One region of the Priestia sp. D51 genome, then DNA from elsewhere that is predicted to be linked to it. Evidence: predicted binding sites of a transcription regulator. Region 1 holds the regulator's gene; each other region holds the start of a gene.
What was found. The regulator LexA, encoded in region 1, represses DNA repair genes until DNA is damaged. The targets are predictions, from matches to a motif close to CGAACATATGTTCG.

Region 1 (8,143 bases):
TGGCAAGTTTTGACGAGTCAATACAAGCGCCGTTGGGCGGTCAGTTGATTCTAATGCTAAGCGCCATGCAGCAGCTGTTTCATTTGCATCTGCAGGACGAACCACTGAAAGACCTGGCATTGCACGAAGTGATGGCAATTGTTCAATTGGCTCATGTGTTGGGCCGTCTTCTCCAACTGCGATACTGTCATGTGTGAATACATATGTTACAGGAAGCTTCATTAAAGCTGCTAAGCGAATTGCTGGGCGAAGATAATCAGAGAATACAAAGAATGTTCCTCCGAATACTTTTACACCGCCGTGTAGAGCCATACCGTTTAATGCAGCTCCCATTGCAAATTCACGTACACCGAACCAAATATTACGTCCGCTGTAATCAGCTGCAGTGAAGTCTTCTGAACCTTTAATCATTGTTTTATTTGACCCAGCTAAGTCAGCTGAACCGCCGAAGAATTGAGGTACAGCTTGTGCTACTGCGTTTAATACTTCTCCAGAAGAAGCACGGCTAGCTAGGCTTGAACCCGTTTCGTATGCTGGAAGCGTTTCTTCCCAGCCTTCCGGTAACTTTCCTTCTACTGCTAGTTCAAATTGACGACCTAGTTCAGGATATTTTTCTTTATACTGTGCAAATACATCGTTCCATTCGTTTTCTTTCTTTTGGCCATCTTCAGCAATTGTAGCTTTGAAGTGAGCATACACTTCTTCTGGCACATAGAAATCTTCTTCAAATGTCCATGCATAAGCTTCTTTTGTTAATTTTGTTTCATCGGAACCTAATGGAGAACCGTGCACGCCAGAAGTACCCGCGTGGTTTGGAGAACCAAATCCGATTGTTGTTTTTACTTCAATTAGCGTTGGGCGTGTTAAATCGCCTTTTGCTTCTTCAATTGCGTTTGCAATCGCTGTCAAGTCATTGCCGTCTTCAACACGAATTACTTGCCATCCGTAAGCCTTGAAACGATCTTCTACGTTCTCAGAGAACGAGCGATCTAAATCTCCGTCTAAAGAAATATCATTTGAATCGTATAAAACAACTAAGCGTCCTAATTTTAAGTGTGCCGCTAATGAAGCTGCTTCAGCAGATACACCTTCCATTAAGTCTCCGTCACCACAAATACCATACGTAAAGTGGTCTACAATTTCTAAACCTTCTTTGTTGTATGTTTCAGCTAAATGACGTTCTGCCATTGCTTTACCAACAGCCATTGCAATACCTTGTCCTAGTGGACCAGTTGTTGCATCAACACCTGCTGTATGACCGAACTCTGGATGACCTGGTGTTTTGCTTCCCCATTGACGGAAGTTTTTAAGGTCTTCAATTGATAAGTCATATCCAGCTAAATGAAGCAAGCTGTATAATAGTGCCGATCCGTGTCCTGCTGATAATACAAAGCGGTCACGGTTGAACCAGTTTGGATTCTTTGGATTGATGTTCATAAATTTTGTCCACAATGTATACGCCATTGGAGCAGCTCCCATTGGCATACCTGGGTGACCTGAATTTGCTTTCTCAATCGCATCGATTGATAAAGTACGAATTGTTGCAATCGAAAGATCTTCAATACGTTGTGTCATACTCTTCATTCCTTTCAAAACTATGTACATATGTTATCATACTAATGATTTGCTTATTTGTACAATACTTGAACCAAAAAAATTTCCACTTTTACAGTTTTTGTGTGCCTTATTAAAAATATACAAAAAACTAGAGGGAACTCTCCCTCTAGTTTTACTAGAACGTCTTAGTGAAGACGCTTCTTTTTGCTCTCTTTTAACTTCTTAGGCGTAACATCTTTACCTTCCTCGTCCACAACTTTAATCGTATGAAGGTGGTTTGTCATAGATTGTCGGAAAACTTTTAAATATTCCTGACGTAGCTCTTGCTGTTCTTTCGCTTCAGATTCTGTCAGACCTTCAGCCTTTGCCTTTTTTGAAAGAGCATTAATACGAGCAAGTTTATCTTTTGATAGCATATAAAACCTATCTCCTTATAATCAATAATTAAAATTACCGAACAGTTCCGGCAACATGTAGTCATCTTACTAAATCTCTTTCGTTTTATCAAGAGATTGAGCACTCTCTTGATACTCTTGATAGCGACGATGTACCGTTGCTTTTGAAATATTATAACCAAAACCTTTTAGCGTAACTGAAATTTCAGCAAAGGTTAAGCCGTTATGACGAAGGCGGACAATTTCTTCAATCGGCGCTTCTTTTTTTTCTCTTCCTGAGTTAACTCCTTGATTTTTTAAATTTTGCTGCGGACGATAACCGTTTTCTACGGCTCTTTTCATTCCTCTTTTAATTTTAGCGTTATGTAATTTCCGCTGATGCTCTTCCACTAAGCTAATAATATCTAACACCATCGAATCAGATTCTGAAAGCTGAAGCTGACCTTGATGACTAATCGTATAGATCGTAGCATTTTCTTTATGAAAAGCATGAAGAAGCGCGATTCGGGCATTTCCTCTGCCTAATCGCGTTTCGTCTTGAATGAGCAGCACAGATATTTTTTCTTCTTTCATTGTATGAAGAACATCCAATATACCCTCTCTGTCTACGTCATATCCGCTTGCTTTTTCCATTACGACTTTTTTTACGTTTAGATGGTGAAGATCAGCAAGCTTTTTTAATTCTTCTTGCTGGCGCTGTAAAGATGTTTCTTGGGTTTTTTTATCCGTACTTACACGGCAATAAATAATGGCGTCCACTTTTATCACGACCTTTTCGGCTTCTAACAATATTCAGGAACGGCCGTTACACACTACTGTTCAATTGCCACTTGATTATGTAACTCTTTTTTTAAAACAGGAATATATAATTTATCTCCAGGAGATAAAGACTGGGCAGTGTCTGAGTTTAGATCATTGACGTCTTCAACCCATTTGACAAATTCATTGGTGGTCAAATGATGGTGATTATGATACTTGTTGGACAAGTCCCAAAGCGTATCTCCTTTTGTAATAGTAACCGTTGAATATTTGTCTAAATCTACTTTATCCGCTCCTAAAACCAGCGTCAATACATATGTAAGTGCAGCGATAACTGCAAAAAAAATAGCGTAATGTTTCATAGAATGTAAGAATTGGTGCATATTATGATCCCCCTATCAGAATATATGTTCTTATTTTATTGAGAACATTTGTTTCTGTCAATGGAATTCTTCGAACTTATGTTTGTATATTGACACATCACGTGGTATAATTCACCTAAAGAATAGCTAAAATCGAGGTGAAAAATATGAAGCTATCAAAACGTCAACAAGACATACTAGATTTTATTAAGCACGAAGTAAAATTAAAAGGTTATCCGCCTTCTGTTCGTGAGATTGGGGAAGCGGTGGGATTAGCCTCTAGCTCCACTGTACACGGGCATTTAGCTCGTTTAGAAAGCAAAGGGTTAATTCGCAGAGATCCAACAAAACCAAGAGCAATCGAAGTTCTTCAACTAGACGAAGTAAACATCCCTAAAAGCAATGTCATTAATGTTCCTGTTATCGGTAAAGTAACAGCGGGTCTTCCTATAACAGCCGTTGAAAATGTGGAAGAATATTTCCCTCTTCCAGATAAATTCGTTTCTCCAGATGATCATGTATTTATGCTTGAAATTATGGGAGAAAGTATGATTGAAGCAGGTATTCTAGATGGCGATATGGTAATCGTACGTCAGCAGCAAACTGCTAATAACGGAGATATTGTGGTCGCTATGACCGAGGACAACGAAGCAACGGTAAAACGTTTCTTTAAAGAAGAAAATTTCGTTCGTTTACAGCCTGAAAATTCAACGATGGCGCCTATTATTCTTCGCCACGTAACGATTTTAGGAAAAGTCACTGGTGTATATCGCACGATTCACTAATTACACACTGTATGTAAAACCAACTAATCATGATGTTAGTTGGTTTTTTACGTTTGTTTTCTAAAAAAATTGGCATATTATAAATGATACGTCGAATCATTACAGGCAGGTAGAGCGGTTTTTATAAAGCCTGTTTTACCTTTTACTTTCTGTCTGCATTTTTTCGACTCTCAAAAAAAATACAACCGACTATAAGAAGGATGTAGTTTATGACCAATACACCAAGGAAAACAGAACCATTTCAAACTATTATGCCTACCAAAGCAATGAACATGTTTCTTTTTCCTTTTTCCTTTGATCGAAAAAATAAAGAGCAGCTTGTTCATGCACTAGAAGCAAATATGTTTGAGTTTTTTTCCATTCAAAACAAACATGTAGAAAAAGAATACTACGGAGAACAGTATTACGTATCTCATGATAGCTTGGATCAATATTTTCTTCCTTACATTGAATGTATTCTATTTCCTGATTCGTGCGAAAAAGAAGGCTTGCTTCGATTTTCAAAAAAAATAGACCATACCGTTACGCTACAAACTTCCTCCACCACCGTGTCTAGCAACGTGCTGTCTGTGGATGTTTTTTTATGTCCTTTTGAAATTGGCGTCATGACCATTCGCACTGAGATGAGTCATAATCATTACACCTATGATGACATTTTAGAATTCATGAATCATTTTCGTGTATTAGAACCGAAGCTTGCTGAAGAGCATGGATCCACCATTACCTATGAACATCATCGCTATAGCAAAGTACAGGATTATATTTTTTCACAGCTCGCGCCATTTTTGAACGAACACATCAAAAAAGAAGCGACGCGTGAACAGCACGTCGGGAGTCTTCCTTATTTTATCGATGAACGGATGTTTGTATTAAGTTATGTAACGGTAAATCAAGAGCAAGAAATTAACTCCACAACTTTATTTCGTACTGGGCAGCTAAATAGCTATACGCCTGACGGGAAACCGTTTATCTCTGCACACAACCATGAGTATATTAAAACGTATAATACCAAACACGTGTATTCCAGATGGGCTCCTGAAACCTATTACGTTATAACAGACCATGTGTTTTCGTGTATTTCTAAATCGACAGACTCTAAAACGGATCAGCTTTTGATGAATCATCTATTTGGCCAGCATTACTATAATTTATTTTTGCATTTTTTCTATAAAATCGTGTTGCTAAAACTATCCTATGAGTATTCTCAGCTCACGTTTCATAAAAATTCAGAGGGCATCGAGCGACTAATTCGCTCTATTACTGTATTTTCAGGTAAATATTTATTTTTAGAAATTAGCTCTCGCACGGAAGGTCAAGAGTTTTCTGAGCTCTTTAAAAAAATCTTCCACATCAATTCTCTTTATCAAGAAGTCAAAGAAACCCTTGGTACTTTGTATCAAAATCAAGAGAAAATCGCGGCCAAGCGTCACAATTACTTATTATTAATTTTAACGATTTATACCGTTCTTTCCGGTATTTACGGAATGAATTTAGTTATTAGCAAGCTAAAGGGAAACATCAATTGGGATAGTATGAAGCAGTTTTCTATCTTTGAATATATCGCTTTAATAGTAGCTTTATCAGGAATTCTGATCAGCATTAGTCTCGGAGTGAGTTCCCTATGGAATTTATTAAAAGATCGATTTAAAACATAAAAGCTGTTCCCATCAGAAAACACATGATAAAAAAGAAGAGATTGAGACATAACTAAATCAAGCGAGTCTAAAGGGAAACAAATGAAATAAATAAGCTAGCAGGGATTGCTTGTGACACCTCTGTTGATTTCCGTGCAAGACTTCGCTTTCCGCGGGCGGCCGGTGAGCCTCCTCGTCGCTTGCGCTCCTGCGGGGTCTCACCCCTTCCGCTTTTCCCGCAGGAGTCTTCGTCTTGCCCTCCAATCAACTGCTGGAAAGAACTAAACAAATGAAACCTACGTTCACCATAAAAAACGAACCATCAAACATGATGATTAATGGTTCGTTTTTCCCTTCGACTAAAATCCTTTTTTTCCAACCTCTTTTATCTATTACTAAATCACTGTCTACTCCGCTGAACCTTTTATTACACGTTGTGCCGCTGTTGTAATTTCAGAACAATCTAATATTATACTCTATAAGAAAAATATATACAAAATAATAAAATATGGTATCATAGGGTAGGAATTTTGTACCTTATCTTTGAAATAATTTGCAGGAGGTAATATGCTTAACTCATTTTTATCCAAAAGCCTGATTCTTTTATGTGTCATGATTCTTACATGGTCTCTATGGGGCAGTTATAGTGCGATGACAAATTCATTGGACTTAAAAGGCTTGGCTTTAAGTAATTCATTTATTATTGAAGGAATATGTATCACTTTCCTTGTCATTTTTCTAATAGCTATTGCAAGTAGATACATGAACAAAACTGTTTTTTTTATTTCACTGATTGTTTTGACCTTAGGTGTTCGATTAGCATGGATGCTTTCTGTTCAAACACCTGTAAAATCTGACTTTCTTGTCATGCTAGATGCCGCACGTAATATCGCAAAAGGAAATTATGAATTTAACCAAAGCGTTTATTTCACTACATGGGTATATCAGCTAGGCTTTTTATTCTATGAATCTATTGTTATTCGCTGTTTTGGAGATAGCATTTTCACATTAAAATTGTTAAATATTTTTTATTCTACTGGAACCGTTATTTTTATTTATCTAATTGGCGCTAAAGTATTTAACGAACTTGCTGGGAGAATGGCAGCTTTCCTATATGCGTTCTACATTCCGAACATTCTCTACAGCTCAGTGTTAACCAATCAGCATTTAGCTACTTTTTTATTTTATGCAGCTTTTTACCTTATTATAAAAAGATTTGCTCATAACAAGTTTAGCTGGCTTTATATTGGTCTTCTATTGTCGTTAGGAAATTTAATGCGCCCTCTGGGACCCATTATTATCGTTGCTGTTTTCATTTATTTCATCTTGCAAATTCTTCAACCTTACATTGAAGCGAAGGATGCTGCTGAGTTAAAAACTCGTCGAAAGAAAATAGGAAAAAACCTCGTAGGCGTACTGGCTACTTTTTTTATTGCAAATGCGCTGATCAACTACTCTTTTGTAGCGAGCGGTATTTCTAAATATCCTTTAAGTAACAGAGATCCTTTATGGAAATTCGTTATTGGCTTTAATTATGAAACAAGCGGTTCTTATTCTTCAGAGGATGCTAGTCGTTTTATGGGTATGCCAATTGGAGAAAAACGAGCTGAAGCAGAAAAAGAAGTAATTAAAGAGCGAGTAGCAGATAAAGAGCAACTTTTAGATCTCTTTCACATTAAATTCCTGAATATGTGGGGAGGAACGGATGCATCTACATTTTGGAGTATTTCATTAACTCCTCAAGAAGATGTACCTTTTAATAAAGAGAAATTAATTAGTGCTGCTCAAAGTTATGAAAGAATCATTTACGTTTCAACTACTATTCTTTCCATTATTGGACTTATATGTTTATTCCTGAAGAAGCAGGATAAATATCCGTATACACTGTTTTTATTACTAATCATAGGATACGTTCTTATTCACTTGCTTATTGAAATTCAAACTCGCTATCGATTCTTTATTTTTCCAAGCTTTATGCTGCTCGAAGGGTTTGGTATTTCAGTGATTCTATCTTATTTACTAGTACGGTTTACTAAAAATAAGCCACAGGCAAAATGTGAAGAGATAAATTAAATGGAAGGGATTATGCAACCGTGATAAAATTCCTGAAATTCGGATTCGTAGGTATAATGAATACCCTGCTCACTATTATCAGTTACTTAGCACTCATTCATTTTGATATGAATTATATATTGGCTAACGTACTATCCTATTTCATTGGCGTCATAAACAGCTACTATTGGAACAAATCGTGGGTGTTTCAAGCAACTGTACATAAATGGATGTTAGCTCAATTTTTCATCGTAAACCTTATTACTTTAGCAATTAATACATCTTGCTTATTCCTTCTTGTACACTATACACCTGCTAATCCGATAATTGGACAACTGTTGTCTACTTGTATAGGAATGTTTTTTAATTTTTTTCTTAATAAAATATGGACGTTTAAGCACACAAACAATCACTCGATAGGAGGTAAAGCATGAAAGAACTAATTTCAATCGTGGTACCTATGTATTTTGAAGAAGAAGTAGCTAATGAATGCTATAATCGCTTGCTTTCCGTCATGCATGAAAATCACATTAACTATGAATTCATTTTCGTCAATGACGGCAGTACAGACCGAACAATTGAAATCTTAAAGGACGTAG
Region 2 (8,143 bases), on a different contig from region 1:
TCAACGACATCATTATGCTTACTGGAGACAAGAGAACGGTTGCAAGAGAGATGGCGCGTCGCTTAAAACTGAATTGGTATCATGCAGAGGCTCTGCCAGATGATAAAGCCTTTTATGTGAAGAAGTATGGAAGAACGGGAGCTGTCATGATGGTAGGTGACGGCATCAACGATGCACCAGCTTTAGCTCATGCTCATGTAGGTGTAACTATGGGTGCTAAACGAACAGACATTGCTTCAGAAGCCAGTGATGTTATTATTACGTCTGATAACCCAGAAATGCTTTCTGAGTTAGTTGGACTATCTAAAAAGACCATGAACATTATTAAACAAAACTTCATTGCCACGTTTGCTATTAATGGTATTGCAATTTTATTTGGTGCTTTAGGTATCTTCTCTCCAATTGTGGGAGCAGCTATTCATAATGCGGCCACTATTGGTGTAGTAATAAATAGTGCAAGAATTTTATGGCTAGGGAGGGAAACCAATGAATCCCAAATTCTACGTTCTGCATGATATACCAGGTCGTATTCGATTTCATATCCCAGCATTGAGAGATAAGAAAAATCATGTAGAAATAGAGCATATGTTTTCTGCTTTAAAAGGTATAACGAGTGTGAGAATAGAACCCACTATTCAAACCATGCTTATTTACTATGATGTTTCACAACTTTCTCGCAATACCATTTTTCGTTATGTATCTATCTTTTTTCAGCAAACGCGTTTAGATCCATTAGATGATATTATGATTCAAATGGATCCTGCCACACGAAATGATTGGCTACGTACATTGTTTTCCGGGGGATTACTTCTACTGGCAGGTATTCGAAAAGCATCTTTTTATAAACCAGATGCACTCGTATATGGAGCAGTAGTTGCGACAGGCTATACGGTCTTATCCCACGGTACGAGCAATAAAATGAGGCACCCAGATATTTTAACTGGAATTGTTACGATGTTATCTCTAGGGCCCTCAAATATGCTCTATGTAGCAATGATTACATGGATTGTGAATGTATTGGAATTGTTACATGAAAAGCAGAAAGTGCAATCACAAAAGCTATCTACAATTACGTAAGATATTCATTCATACCTTTTGTATGAATTGATATAAAAAACTTAAGATTATGGGGGAGTTTTATAATGATTAATCGCGATTTTCTAATGGGATTTGTATCAGGAACAGTGGTAGGCGCAGTAGGCTACCGTTTATATGAACAAAACGGTGAGCAATTACAACGTTTGGTTCAACCTAAACAGGCATATGGTGGACAACAAACTATATCATCTTATCAACCTTCTATGGAAGAGCTTCAAGCACAGAAAGAGCGTCTAGAAGATATGATTGCTGAGCTACAAGTAAAATAATGATAAAAAGAGTGAGAGATAGTTCCAGGCTACCTCTCACTCTTTTTATTCATGATGAGGGAATCATTTTAAATGATTAAACGCTTATTTACCGTACGCTAAAAAGTTTCCTGTGGTAAACTCTTGTTATTATTATATTCTGCAATTTGAAAATTATCAATAATTGTAGAGGGAAATGTTCTAATTTTACAAATGAGCAGAAGGAGTAATTTACTTTTTATTTAAACAGCGTTAAAAAGTTACAAATAAAACTCTTGACTTTACCTCTATAATTTTTGAAGAATATTGCACGTACCGACCGTAAAAGTATACGTTTACAAACTCTTCTTGTATATAGGAAAACTATTATTTTCATTGTTCGCTTAAGTTATAAAAACAATTACGAACGTCTTCTGGAATCCATGCACTTTTACGAACGTTTTTAGTAATAAAAAAGGATTCATACCGGTTAAGCGATATGAATCCTTTTGAAACATAGTTATGTACCAATAGGTATTTCTTATAATAAAATTAATCCACCTATTATAAGAACAGCACCAAGCATAATACGGAACCCCGAAGACGACACTGGATCAGTAACTATATCGGATGCTACTGCTAAAAAAACTAAAGTTTTTTTAGTCTTTCCTTTTGTGTTTTTATCTTTTACGATGATTAAAATTCCCGAGACTAATAGATACAAACCAATTAGTAAAACTAATATAGGTATAAAAATTATTTCCACCTGCTCTTATGTATTATAGTGTATTTATTTTCTATGCTTTTTATAACGTACATAGCTCTTTGTGTATGTATAGATAAACCATTAGAAAACATTCAATATTGCTCCAACAATAATAGTAAGAGGTATAAAAATGTTTTTAGCAATAATATTCAACTCCTATTTAAAATACATTTAACAAAGTACCAACTCCTATAGAAGCTAAATAAAAGAAGAAGAAGATAACGGCTAAAAGGTGTTCCTTTGTTTCTCTTGCAAATTTCCATTCCATAAATATATTAAATCCCTGATAAACAATACAAAAAGCAGCTAAAATAATCCACATAGGAACTTGATTATAATAGCTTAGGGAAAATAAAAATATTATGTATAGTACAACTTCTATTCTTGAGTGCCACCTGTTTACTTTTTTTCTATAAATATCTGGATCGGTTTCTAAGTGCATCTTTTTTCTTAAGTATTTTTCGACATAATGAGCGATATAAAACGCTACTATAATAAAAATCAAAAATTTGTACATAAATACCTCCTAATATCCAATAATATCATTTTTTTCTATTTTAATTAAATTAATCCACTTAATGTGGAATTAATCATATGATTTAAGGCAGGTTTTATTGAACAGTAAGAAGAGGCTTCACTTGTGAATGAAGACATAGTAGCAATTGAAAGTTATAAAATTGAGTTTTATAAAGATTTAAAATATATGTTACTGGAGAAGATGATGCAATAAAAAAATAACTGTGTGACGAAAAATATGAAAGGGTAAAGAGCCCTTGTATATCAAGAACTCATATTTTGTACGGTTCCGATAATCAAACGCATGTTAACTAAATTAGAAAAGAAAAAAGCCTGGATCTCCTTAGATACAGGCTTTTTCTCAACTCTGTTGTTTAAGTAGAAAAAAGTACTTACTTTAAATTCAAGGTTACTTCCTTATTTAGATATGGAGATGTAAAAGTTACTGTTTGTTCATTTCTCCATTGTGCATCATGAGCTCCTAAAACATTTAAATCGCTCATATCCGTATTTCGTGTCATAACATGAAGAGGTTCTTGATTTATTCGTTTTTTCACCAAAGGGAATTCCGTTTGTTTATAAAAATCATAGTAATGATTAGTTTCTCCAAGACTCCAATTAGAATAACCAATAATAAGTTTTTGGGTATTCTTAGGGGAACTTAGATCATAATAGTCAACTCTATTAGTATAAAAGAACGTGAACCACCCAATGATTGCTATAGGTACAATCAAAAACGGCCCAATTACTCCCCAAAAAACTTTAGACTCTTTTGTTTTGCTAACGGTTATAAGGACTATGTATAAATAGATAAAGTGTAGAACAAATATCAGAAAATATATCGAAACCTTTGAAGAGAAAACGTATAGGCTCTTTAGTGCTAAAAGATAAAAGAATAGATCTATAGAAAGAAGGACGATAGCTAACATTTTTAGTATACTCTTATTATTTTTATACTTCATTGACTACGAACCCTCCTCCTTTTCATTTAGAAATGTTAAATATCGCTGCTATTAATATCAAGTGAGTAGCTACGAGGTATATAATTTTGGACTTTTCCAGGTGAGTTAAATAGATCACTCTTACTGAATATCGTAAATCCAACCTCTTCCACATCCACAAATGTATCGACTTTATCTATATCGACATTTTTAAATTCTATAGGTTTATTCCATTGTCTCGAAGGAATTAAATCCTGCTCTACAATACCTTCTCCGTAGAAAATGAATATACTCAGCCCATTATTAACTAATTCTTCTGCTAATCCACTAACATGGCTCAATTTTTCTTCAGAATCAACTTTAATAATAGCACCATCTAATGAATGCTCATAAAAAGGAATTTTATTTTTAATCAATGTTTCTTTTCCATGTCCAGAGAGCATTGAGTCTAAAACAAAAAAAACAGGTAAACCAAACATTTTTCGAACTAAAGAGATGATTAGATCATGATTAATGTCCCTAATCCCTACAGTAATAGATACAAATTTATCTTCTGGAAAGTCAAAACTATCAATTATACTTTGGTCTGAATATTGCACAAAATATTCTTTTTTCAACATTTATCCCCCTTTAGGGTTTAGTCTTTTTGAACTCTTACTATTACGTTATGTAGTAGTTACTTCTGTTAATGTAACAATAAATTCTATGCAAGTGATAGCAATAATCGGGAAAAATTTAGAATTTCCATTGAATAAAGAACGTTTGTTCGTATATAATAGAGAACAAACGTTCTTTATCTAAGGAGTTCTTTCAATGGATTATGCCCAGCTACCAAACAGAGTCATTATATGCATCGACATGAAAGCATTTTTTGCTTCAGTTTCTTCTGTCATACGGGGGTTAGATCCGCTGAAAACAAAGCTTGCGGTGGTAGGAGATATCAAACGGTCTGGATCGGTTGTGTTAGCTGCCACACCTTTATTAAAGAAAAAAGGAATCAAAACAGGAAGTCGTCTTTTCGACATTCCTAAAAGAAAAGATATCCATGTCGTGAATCCATCTATGGAGAGGTATATCAAAGCTTCGAACTATATTTCTAGTTTGGTGTTACAGTATGTGGCTCCTGAAGATTTTCATGCGTACAGCATTGATGAGTTGTTTATTGATGCGACAGCTTCGTTGCATTTATTCGCTAAAACACCAGAAGAATTAGCTCATAAAATCATCAACGAGATTTACCGTAAGACACGGCTGACAGCTACCGCAGGCATCGGTCCCAATCTCTTACTGGCAAAAGTGAGCTTAGATCATGAGGCTAAGAATAGCCCAACAGGAGTTGCGTATTGGCGATATGAGGATATTCCCTTTAAACTGTGGTCCATTCATCCGATGAAGGATTTCTGGGGAATTTCGTCTGCTACGGAAAGACGCTTACAACGGTTAGGCATTCACACCATCAAAGAACTCGCTCTTTCTTCAAAGGAGATGTTACAAAAAGAATTTGGCATTCTGGGTGAAGAGTTGCATCAACACGCGAATGGGATTGATTACAGTCGCATTTCTGATGTGTACATTCCTAGCTCTCGTTCATTTGGAAAAAGTCAGATTCTATTCCATGATTATACAAACCGAAAAGAAGTGGAGTTATTGCTGTTGGAGCTATTAGACGATGTATGTTTTCGTTTACGCATGCATCAAGTAGTGGCTCAGACTGTTCATTTATCCATTGGTTACAGCAAACGAACAGGTGGAGGCTTCTCAAGACAAAAGAAAATGAGGAGAGCTTCGAATTTAAGCCAAGATATCTTTCCGTATTGTTTAACCATCTTACATACACATGATAGCGGAATGCCGATTCGTTCCATTGGGATTTCCTTGGCGAACACACGCATTCAAGAAGAAGAACAAATGAGCTTATTTGAGGATATTGATCAGCGGGAAAGAGCCTATGCACTTGCAAAAACGATCGATGACATTCGTCTTCGTTATGGAAAGAATAGCGTTCTACGGGCCTCAAGCTATCTCGATCATTCAACGGCTCGTTATCGAAACGGCCTTCTAGGAGGTCATAAAGCATAAAGGAGGAAGCTGCTATGCAGAACAGAGGAATGAAAAAATGGCGACCGTTCGCCACTATGCCAGAGCAATACAAAGGATTACAGGAAATTATAAAAAAACAAGCAGAAATACCACAACCTTTTTTAACAGAAGATCAAATGGAACAGATTAATTTCACTTTGATTGAAGCGCTTCATACACATAAAAAAGTGTACCTGACGTATTACAAGCATGGGCAGTGTATAACAGAAACAGGAGTTATTCAGTTCGTTGATTCTCTAGGAGGATTATTTGTTTTTATAGATGAGGGGGGTAACCAGGCGAATAAAATGAGGTTAAGCGAGCTAATTGATATTCGTTTCATGTAGTAGAAAGTAATAAAACAGTTTATTTACATAAGATTTCCATACATAATTAGTATAAGCTTAAAAAGTACAGAATCATTTTTCATAGATTCATTTAGTGATGTTATATAAGGAGACCTTTAAAATGAAGCAGGTTTGGCATGAATTTGAACAGTGGTTGAGAATAAATCGTCCAGAAGCAGTAGGAACACTTAACGAAGCAGCTGCTGAATCAGAAATTGCAGCGGTTGAACAAAAGGTGGGACTAACCTTCCCCCAAAACCTTAAAGACTGGTTAATGATACATAATGGACAGAGCGATGAGTATATAGGAGTTATTGAAAATTATACTCTATTACCTCTAGAGGAGATTCTTTATACGTGGCAAACCTTAAAAGAGCTTTTAGACGGAGGAGAATTTGAAGATTTTCCAGAAGTAGAACCTGTTGGACCAGTGAAAAAAGAATTGTGGTGGAACCCGCGTTGGATTTCGATTGCCACGAATGGGGGAGGAGATGATATTTGTATAGACTTGGATCCGGCTGAGGGAGGAAAAGTCGGCCAAATTATCACCTTTTGGCACGATTGGGAACAGCGCGAAGTAATAGCAGACAGCTTAGAAGAATGGGTAATGGCCACGATAAATCATACAGATCATTAAAGGGGAGAAGCAAATGATAAAGCCGGATATAGAGAAAATCTATAAAATTCTTAAAGCACTTCCAGGTACGTCGGTGAAAGTAGAATTTGAAGATGAAGTGGGAGAAATTCTTTCTACTCCTTATTATATCTATCTTAAAAGCGAGTTTTTAGATGGACAATTAGGCTATAGAGAAGATCTAGAAGCCAATTTCCTTATAGGGAATCAAGAAGGAGATTGGCAAGAAAGCTGGTTTGTCATAGGGTATGATGAAGAAATCGGCGGTGATCCGCTTTTTATTGATATAGCGAATGAAGATTATCCAGTTTTCACAGCTGAACATGGTATGGGTGAATGGGACGCTTTAGAAATGTATGATTCTCTAAAAGAGTTTGTAGAAGATGTTACTTAATTATGGCTTCGTTAAAAGATTTTGATAAGAGTACGGTCAGAAGAGGACAGATAGTAGTTTAATATCTACCTAGCTGTCCTCTTTTTTAGCATCTATTAAACTTAGAAAGAATGTAGAGAGAGGAAGGCCCTGATGGTAGGAATCGATTTCTATATCGTTAATAATGAGAAAGAAGCAGCTTCTTCTACTAAATGTGTAAAATTTGAGGAAAGAGTACAAGACTATCTGTTAGCGAGAGAATCCAAGGGTCCATTTGAATTATTGACGGGGTTAGATCAGTATGGTGACAAGTTATTTTCTGTACAAGAAATAAAGCAATTAGTAAAGATATGTGACGCATTACAGACTACCTGTAGACAACCAACGGAGATAAACCTGAATACGAGAGCTTTTGCTGAAGCATTAAAGAATCTTTGCTTAGAAGCACTGAAGCTAAATAAATTAGTATTTGCAGCTGGTGATTGATGTAGAATTAAATGAAATCCATGTTGTGGTTTCGTCGCTTCGATAATATGAATGAATAAATTCAAAGGGGAAACGTCTTGAAAAAAACAGTTCTAAATAAAAATAAAACACTTATAGAGTTAGGGTATGAGTTTCTAGTCGTTTGTCCACATTGTGCTTCTTGCGCCAAAGTCATAGCTTTAGATAACCCGAGTCCTTATATCGCTCACGTCAGAAGAAGGTTTATTTGTACTGCTTGCGGAGTCATAAAAAACAAAGTTATGAAAGCAAACGGTTATGGAAAAGCAAGGGTCTCGTATGAACCTAAAGTGAATTATGAAGTGATTTTAGCCAAAAATCCCTGCGACTGGTATTTTCGACTTCCACTCTACTTACAAATCGCATGCAGTGGAAACACCTTATGGGCATTAAACCTAGAACATTTAAATTATATCGAAAGCTATATAGAAGCTGAACTCAGGGAATCACATCCCTATTATTTAAGTGTCGAGAGTCGACTTCCAAAGTGGATGAAGCTTGCTAAAAACAGGAGTGAAGTATTAAGAGCCATTAAGAAACTAAAGGTGAAATTAAATGAGAAGAGCTAGGGTACAATGTCCTCGATCAGGATTGAGGGTTAGATGTCAGAAAGGTGTAGAACCAGCAGTTAGACAGTCTTGCTTAAACTTTGCAGTCT
Region 3 (8,143 bases), on a different contig from region 1:
GCAAGACTTAATTATGAGTCTATCGCATGACTTACGAACACCGCTCACGACTGTTCGAACGCATATTTATCAGCTGAAAAACGAAGAAATGGCCTTGAACATTCAACAATCTCTTGAGGTAATTGATACAAAAGTAGAATTTGTTAGTGATTTAATAGATAATTTATTTTCCTATACGCTGCTGTTAAATGGAAAATATCCATATCGGGAAGAGGAAGTTGATATGGCTCGATTTCTTAGAAAAAGCATTGCGCAATGGTATCCATTATTTGAAGAAGAGAATATGGAAGTAGATATTCAACTGCCTTCTCAGTCCATATATTGGCGCGGAGATGTTCAGTGGTTAGAAAGAATAATAGATAATTTATGTCAAAATGTCATTCGTCATGCCAGAGAAGGTAACTTTATTAGCTTTCGTCTTGTTCAAGAGCATGATTTATCTTCTCTCACCATTTCTGATAAAGGGTCAGGCTTTAAAAAGAATAGCCATACGAAGCAAAACGGTGTAGGTCTAGCGATTGTGGATGCGATGATTAAAGAAATGGAGTTAACGTGGTCAATTCATTCTACAAAACATGGAACGGATATTCAAATTGTGTACAAAGCGAGTGATTAATTCACTCGCTTTTTTAAACGAATTTTAACCTTTCTTTTCCGTCCTCTTAACTTTGGCTGTTTATAGTAAAGGAGAGGTGATAAAAGTGGAAATTGTTAAAACGACTCAGCTGATAAAAGTATTTAAAGGAGCAGAAGCTGTAGATGAAGTGAATTTATCCATTAAAGAAGGAGAAATCTACGGGTTTTTAGGGCCTAATGGAGCAGGGAAGACGACAACGATCCGAATGTTGCTCGGGCTAATGAAGCCAACGAGCGGGGAAATTGAGCTGTTTGGAGAAAGAATAAAAAATCACAGGCAGCATATTCAAGCCTTAAAAAAGATAGGTTCACTTGTAGAGAGCCCTTCCTATTATGCGCATTTAACTGCAAGAGAAAATTTAGAGGTACTTCGTAAAATACTAGGTGTATCTAAAAACAGAGTGGATGAAGTACTAAATATTGTAAAATTAACAAAAGAAGCAAATCGCCTAGTCAAAGGCTTTTCTCTTGGAATGAAACAGCGGCTTGGTATTGCTTCTGCACTCCTTGGAAATCCTCGTTTATTAATCTTAGACGAACCAACCAACGGACTGGATCCTGCAGGAATTCAAGAAATTCGTTCATTAATTAAAGAAATGCCAGGGGAAAACGGAGTTACCGTATTGATTTCAAGTCATTTACTCTATGAAATCGACCATTTAGCGACTCAAGTAGGTATTATTACAAAAGGAAAGATGCTATTTAATGGCTCGATTGAATCGCTTCGCAAAAAAGCTAAGCATCAAGTGGCATTTACAACAGGAGAGATAGAAAAGGCTAAAACAATACTATTAGCAAACGGGTTTGTACCTACTATCGATAAACATAGTCTTCTTTTAGATTATATTGATCATGAGCAAGTGGCACATCTTGTTTATCAGCTTGTGCAAGAAAATGTCTCAATCTACCGAGTTGAAGAAAAATCGAAATCATTAGAAGATATCTTTTTAAAGCTGACAAGCGAGGAGAATAGATATGTTCACAAAAATACTGCAGGCTGAGTGTATAAAGTTAAAAAGAAAATGGCTCTGGTTTTTACTATTTTTAGGTCCAGCGGGTGTAATTGGCTTAACTCTAGTTGATTATAGCGTTCGATATGAATATTTAATTCAGCAAAATCCGAATGTGTGGGAAGGTCTTTTACATGAACTAAACATCACGCTTCCAATAGCTTTTTTACTGGGAGGAACGATTCTTGCTTCAAATGTAGCACATATTGAATATCATAGAAGCTCATGGAAGCAGCTGCTGAGCTTACCTGTGAGCAGACTGAGTGTTTATACAGCAAAATTTGTAGTAGTTATGTTTATGCTACTTATCGCTTCTGCTGTTCTATTAATCGGTATAATTGGGTTAGGCTGGTGGTTAGGATTTGGTTTTCCGTCTTCTTGGAAAAATCTTTTCGTGTATACCTTTTATCCGTTTTTTTCTGCCATTCCATTTGTAGCTATTCAAATATGGTTATCTATGCTTTTTAAAAATCAAGGCCGCTCTCTTGCACTAGGTATTGTGATGAGTGTGACGATGAGTGGTATGAGAGAATTGCCGAGCTGGTTTTTCTGGCAATGGCCAATGCTAGCGTTTTCTGACTATCGGAATATGTACATAATAGCAGGTGTAATTATCGGTATTTTCCTATATGCTGCAGGCGCCTTGCACTTTATCAAAAAGGATGTGGCCTAAATGTTTTTGCAATTATGTAGGATAGAATCGTTTAAATTGTTTAAAACAAAAGCCTGGACGTACCTTTTTGTGAGTCCTATTCTAATCGCTATTATCCTTTTTGTAGGTGATCAGGCAATGCCAAGCGGGAGAATGAAATGGGCAATGGCAGATGCCTTGATTGCCAATGTTCACGGATTGCTGTTTTATCCGTTAATTGGCGGGTTAGTAACATCCTTCATCTGTCGGTATGAACACGAAGCGGGAGGATGGAAGCAATTATTATCTCTTCCTGTGACAAGGACATCGGTATACGGAGCAAAATTGATTACAGCAGCAGCTTTCATGGGGATTCTTCAAGTGCTTGTATTGGTTGTTTTATTAGGAGTTAGCATGTTAAAAGACTATCCGAGCGCTGTGCCATTAAAGATGATAGCTGGAAATATGCTAGGCGGATGGGTTGCGGTGTTGCCCATTCTTGCGTTTATGCTAGCTGTGTCAATGGCATGTTCTAGCTTTGGAGCATCTTTGACAGTCAACGTCATCTTAACACTACCGAATTTATTAGTTGCTAATTCTGAACGATTTGGCCCCTGGTACCCATGGACTCAGCCAATGTATGGAATGTTAGGTGTAACTGGAAAAGCATCATGGGGGTTGATGCTGACTACACAGAATTTCTTAGTGGTTGTTATAAGCAGCTTTCTGCTTTTTGGAGTAGCAGGTTTACTGTATTTTCAGCGCAAACATATATAATAGAAAAAACCCGCTTTTTTACAGCGGGTTTTTAGCTGGCTTTTGGAATAGTAAAACCTACTCCAAAGACGTCTCGCACATCGTGGACAACCACAAAAGCCTGTTCATCGACTTTATGAATAATGCGCTTTAACTCTAATAGTTCTTGTTTGTTCACAACTACGTACAATACGTCTTTTGCTTCTTTTGTATAGCTTCCATGAGCAGAAAAGACAGTGACGCCTCGCTGCATCTTTTTGTTAACTTGTTCGGCTACTTCAGCTGAACGGTGTGAAATAATAGTGATTGCTTTGCGGGGGTTGAGTCCTTCAATAATATAATCAAGCACCTTTGTTCCGATATAAAGAGAAATAACCGTGTACATCGTCTTTTCTCCACCGATGACAAAATAGGCGCTTGCTACAACTAATAAATCAATTGCTAGCATCGTTTTGCTAATATTCCAGTCTAGATATTGATTAGCTAAGCGGGCGATAACTGCCGAGCCTCCGGAAGTTCCGCCACCTCTAAACACAAGCCCGAGTCCTACACCGGCTAAAATACCAGCAAAAATAGCCCCCAGTAGCGTATCGTCAAGAGGATTTCCCAGTCCTTCAGTTATATGTAGGAATAGAGATGTGAAAATAATACATATAATTGTGTAAGCAATCACACGTTTGTGAAGCAATTTGTATCCAATCAGTACCAGCAAACCGTTTAATATAAAGTTTGTGATACCAGGAGACCAGCCTAGTACATAATAGGTAATCATTGTTACACCGGTTACGCCGCCTTCTGCTAATTCATTTGGAATAGCAAAATAATTAATGGCCAGTGCGAAAATGAGGCTTCCTAGAATAATGAGGATAATTTCTTTTATTTTATTGATCATGAACGTTACCTCCAATCATCAAAAACTCCGAAAACACAGTCATGACAATGTATTATACCAACTCTAGAGGCTGAATTAAAGATGGGATATTATTATTTTTTAAAAAATCAATTTCTGCTATCAACATAAAATCTTTTGACAGTTTTTATGGAGTATGAAAAAATGAATTGTTTGCTTTTATTTTGATTAAAAAGTTTTGCAATGAGAATGTTCGTTCGGTAAAATAGAAGCAAGAGTCAAGGGGGAGAATGAACGTGTATCAAGATGAATTAAAACAGTATGCGAAGTTAGTAATGCCTGAGCATTTAGAGAAAATGAAGAAAATGTACAGTCCCGAGGCGCATAAGCAGTCTTTAGGGTTGAAAAAAGAAAAGATTGAGCATATTGAAAATGTCATTATGAACAGTTACTCGGAGCATCATCCAGTAACCCTTCACGTCTATGAAGCAGGACATATTCAAAGATATGAACGAGTGACAATCGATAAAGTTTCTCTGCAGTCGAATACGCTGATGGTGACAGGGCCTTGTTATACATATTCGATTCGAGCGGATGCAGTAATTGAAGCAGATGTATGGAAAGATGAAAGCTACTCTAGCTAAGAGTAGCTTTTTTGTTGAATTTGTATCTTTTTTTTAACGCTTGCATACAATACATAAAAGCATATTCTGCGAGTAGTCACTTTTAGCTACTAGGAAATTTTGATTAAAGAAGGGATATTGTATGCAAAATGAAAAAACTCAAGTAAGAGAAATTGAATTAACGCAGTTCATTAAGAAAAGACTCGTTCGGTTTATCTCAAGTTTGGCTATTTCTTCTGCCCTTGCTTCTATATTATATATGCTTCTGTTTTTATTTAAATGATGGGTCACTTTGAGTTGTCCAAAAAGGTGGACAACTTTTTTGATGTATAGGCTCTCATTAAAACGGGACAAGCTAAACATAATTCAGTCAAGAGAAATTAAATCGGTCAAGAAATAGTCAAAAACAGTCAAAGCTAATTAGTTGCAAGAAAACCTTTACATATAATGAGAAAAGTAGACAAATTATTGAATTACCAGCTTATTTCCTTTTGTATAAACTATTATCAAAACAAATGCAAATCTAATTGTTCGTTCAAAAAACTTTATTTTGTAATTAAAAAAATGAATGTTTTTGATTTTTTATGATTGATTTTGAATGTAAACCGTGATAAAGTAAGTACATGAAATAAATGAAAACGCTTTTTTGAAAAAGGAGCTAGAACATGTTAACGCCGGAGAGACATCAACTAATCTTAAAACTTTTAAAAGAGAAAGAACTTGTAAAAGTGCAAGAGTTTATCGAAGTTACAGGCGCTTCGGAATCCACAATTAGAAGAGACTTAAGTCAACTAGAAGAAGAGCAAATGCTCAAACGTGTTCACGGTGGCGCTTCGCTTATTCGCAGTAAACGAATCGAACTGAGCGTTATCGAAAAATCTGCTAAAAATATTCAAGATAAACGAAACATTGCAGAGTATGCGGCTTCCATTATAAATGAAGGTGACTGTATTTTTTTAGATGCAGGAACTACAACGTATGAAATGATTCCTTTTTTGAAGCAAAAAGATGTAGTTGTCGTGACAAATGGTTTAATGCATTTAAACCCGATGCTAGAACAAGGTATCACCCTCTATTTAATTGGAGGATCTGTTAAACATAAAACGGGCGCTTTAATCGGCAATGGAGCTCTTTTAAGTCTTGAGCAGTATCGTTTTGATAAGTGCTTTATGGGAGCGAATGGGATTCATCATCAATATGGATATACAACTCCTGATCCAGAAGAAGCATTGATCAAGCAAACGGCAATGAAGCTTTCTAGAGAATCTTATATTTTATCAGATTCTACTAAGTTTTTTGAAACAAGTTTTGCGAAAATAGCCGATTTACATGAAGCAAAAATTATAACAAATGACGTACCTAGTGATGTACTTATACAGTATGCAAACAAAACAGACATAAAGGTTGTGAAATCATGATTTATACATGTACGTTGAACCCATCCGTTGATTACGTAGTACATGTTTCAGCATTCGAAGAAGGCGGACTTAACCGCACAACGAATGAAGCCAAGTTTCCAGGAGGGAAAGGCATTAACGTCTCTCGCGTTTTAAAGCGATTAGATGTTGATAATAAAGCTCTCGGTTTTGTAGCCGGCTTTACAGGAACCTATATCAAAGACTACTTAAAAGCGGAGAATATTGAAACAGCTTTTACAAGAGTTGATGGAGATACCCGCATTAACGTAAAGTTAAAAACGGAAAAAGAAACAGAAATTAACGGTCAGGGACCTGCTATTACAGACGAAGCGCTTCAGTCTTTATTGACTCAAGTAAAGCAAATGACTGAAGGCGATATCTTCGTATTGGCAGGAAGTATACCGAAAACGCTTCCAAGTTCTGTGTATGAAACGTTAACGGAACTAGCAGCAGCGAACGGAGTAAAAGTAGTAGTAGATGCAAGTGGAAAAACCTTGCTAGACGTCGTGTCTCACAAGCCGTTTTTTATCAAACCAAATCATCATGAACTTGCAGAATTGTTTGATGTAGAAGTAAACAGTGCAGAAGATGCGCTAGTATACGGTAAAAAACTTGTGGAACAAGGAGCGCAAAACGTCGTTGTATCCATGGCAGGCGATGGAGCACTTCTTATTAACGAAAGCGGTGTCTACAGTGCCACAGTCCCTAAAGGAACAGTGAAGAATTCTGTTGGAGCTGGCGATTCACTTGTAGCTGGATTTATTGCTTCTTATGTAAAGCAAGGGGATTTATTAGAAGCCTTTCAAACAGGAGTTGCTTCAGGAAGTGCCACAGCATTCTCACTTGAATTATGTACAGCAGAAGATGTAAAGACGCTTCGTGAACAAGTGTCAATCACAAAGGTAGAGTAGGGGGAACCGAGAATGAGAATTACAGAACTATTAAAAAAAGATACAATCATTCTTGATTTAAAAAGCACGTCAAAAGCTGATGTTATTGATGAGTTAATTGGAAAATTAGACGAAGCTGGTCGCTTAAGCGACCGAGCTGGCTATAAAGAGGCAATTTTAAATCGTGAATCTCAAAGTACAACGGGAATTGGGGAAGGCATTGCCATTCCGCATGCAAAAACAAGCTCCGTAAAAACACCGGCCATTGCATTTGGACGCTCAACAGAAGGTATTGATTATGAATCATTAGACGGACAGCCTGCACATTTATTCTTCATGATTGCAGCGAGTGAAGGCGCGAATAATGCTCACTTAGAAACATTATCTCGTTTGTCTACGTTATTAATGGACGAATCGTTCCGAAAAACGTTGCTAACAGCATCATCAATTGATGAAGTCATTAAAGCAATTGATGATAAAGAAACTGAAAATGAAGCGCCGGAAGAAGAAGTGGATACAGCTTCAGATCAATTAGTGCTTGCTGTAACGGCTTGTCCAACGGGAATTGCCCACACGTATATGGCAGCGGATAGCCTAAAAGCAAAAGCGAAAGACATGAACGTGACGCTCAAAGTTGAAACAAATGGTTCCAGCGGTGTTAAAAACGCGTTGACGAAGGAAGAAATTGAAAACGCTACCGCTATTATTGTTGCAGCGGACAAGCAAGTAGAAATGGAACGTTTTGCAGGTAAAAAAGTTATTCAAGTTCCAGTAGCTGAAGGAATTCGTAAGCCCGAAGAATTAATTAACCGCGCGTTAAAGGGAGACGCTCCTGTATACAGCGGCGGCGGTGGCAGCAAAGAAGGCGGAGAAAGTAAAGGATCAGAGCGTACAGGGTTTTACAAACACCTAATGAGCGGTGTATCAGCAATGCTTCCGTTTGTTGTAGGGGGCGGGATCTTAATCGCCATTTCATTTATGTTTGGTATTCACTCAGCAGAACCGAAAGATCCAACGTACAATGCGTTTGCAGCGGCGCTAAAAACAATTGGCGGAGATAATGCATTCTTTTTACTAGTACCGGTACTAGCAGGGTTCATTGCAATGAGTATTGCTGATCGTCCTGGTTTAGCTCCTGGTATGGTTGCAGGTCTTTTAGCAGCTTCTGGCGGAGGCGGTTTCTTAGGTGGTTTAATCGCTGGTTTCTTAGCGGGTTATGTAGTAGTGGGATTAAAGAAATTGTTCAGCGTCCTGCCGCAAGCTCTTGATGGAATTAAGCCAGTTCTTCTTTATCCGCTATTTGGGATTTTTATCTCAGGATTGATTATG

Region 2: the regulator LexA is predicted to act here: its motif matches at 4,304-4,317, upstream of ACNHOZ_RS19600 (Y-family DNA polymerase).
Region 3: the regulator LexA is predicted to act here: its motif matches at 4,130-4,143, upstream of ACNHOZ_RS18105 (YolD-like family protein).

What each region holds. Positions count from the first base shown of each region.
Region 1 covers NZ_JBLTIR010000001.1:801,362-809,504, reverse strand. Annotated here, with positions in the region: gene tkt (transketolase) at 1-1,575, opposite strand, end outside; gene ACNHOZ_RS04195 (DUF896 domain-containing protein) at 1,743-1,973, opposite strand; gene ACNHOZ_RS04190 (YneB family resolvase-like protein) at 2,043-2,711, opposite strand; gene yneA (cell division suppressor protein YneA) at 2,765-3,094, opposite strand; gene lexA (transcriptional repressor LexA) at 3,241-3,858, shown strand; gene ACNHOZ_RS04175 (hypothetical protein) at 4,068-5,513, shown strand; gene ACNHOZ_RS04170 (hypothetical protein) at 5,581-5,781, opposite strand; gene ACNHOZ_RS04165 (ArnT family glycosyltransferase) at 6,060-7,565, shown strand; gene ACNHOZ_RS04160 (GtrA family protein) at 7,586-7,978, shown strand; gene ACNHOZ_RS04155 (glycosyltransferase family 2 protein) at 7,975-8,143, shown strand, end outside.
Region 2 covers NZ_JBLTIR010000004.1:567,176-575,318, reverse strand. Annotated here, with positions in the region: gene ACNHOZ_RS19630 (heavy metal translocating P-type ATPase) at 1-515, shown strand, start outside; gene ACNHOZ_RS19625 (HMA2 domain-containing protein) at 487-1,077, shown strand; gene ACNHOZ_RS19620 (hypothetical protein) at 1,143-1,367, shown strand; gene ACNHOZ_RS19615 (DUF4181 domain-containing protein) at 2,252-2,608, opposite strand; gene ACNHOZ_RS19610 (hypothetical protein) at 3,000-3,569, opposite strand; gene ACNHOZ_RS19605 (hypothetical protein) at 3,605-4,168, opposite strand; gene ACNHOZ_RS19600 (Y-family DNA polymerase) at 4,362-5,627, shown strand; gene ACNHOZ_RS19595 (YolD-like family protein) at 5,642-5,974, shown strand; gene ACNHOZ_RS19590 (SMI1/KNR4 family protein) at 6,096-6,611, shown strand; gene ACNHOZ_RS19585 (hypothetical protein) at 6,625-7,002, shown strand; gene ACNHOZ_RS19580 (hypothetical protein) at 7,135-7,467, shown strand; gene ACNHOZ_RS19575 (hypothetical protein) at 7,545-8,054, shown strand; gene ACNHOZ_RS19570 (hypothetical protein) at 8,041-8,143, shown strand, end outside.
Region 3 covers NZ_JBLTIR010000004.1:265,314-273,456, reverse strand. Annotated here, with positions in the region: gene ACNHOZ_RS18130 (HAMP domain-containing sensor histidine kinase) at 1-616, shown strand, start outside; gene ACNHOZ_RS18125 (ABC transporter ATP-binding protein) at 702-1,637, shown strand; gene ACNHOZ_RS18120 (ABC transporter permease) at 1,612-2,319, shown strand; gene ACNHOZ_RS18115 (ABC transporter permease) at 2,320-3,054, shown strand; gene ACNHOZ_RS18110 (YitT family protein) at 3,086-3,925, opposite strand; gene ACNHOZ_RS18105 (YolD-like family protein) at 4,174-4,527, shown strand; gene ACNHOZ_RS18100 (hypothetical protein) at 4,649-4,789, shown strand; gene ACNHOZ_RS18095 (DeoR/GlpR family DNA-binding transcription regulator) at 5,172-5,924, shown strand; gene pfkB (1-phosphofructokinase) at 5,921-6,835, shown strand; gene ACNHOZ_RS18085 (PTS fructose transporter subunit IIABC) at 6,848-8,143, shown strand, end outside.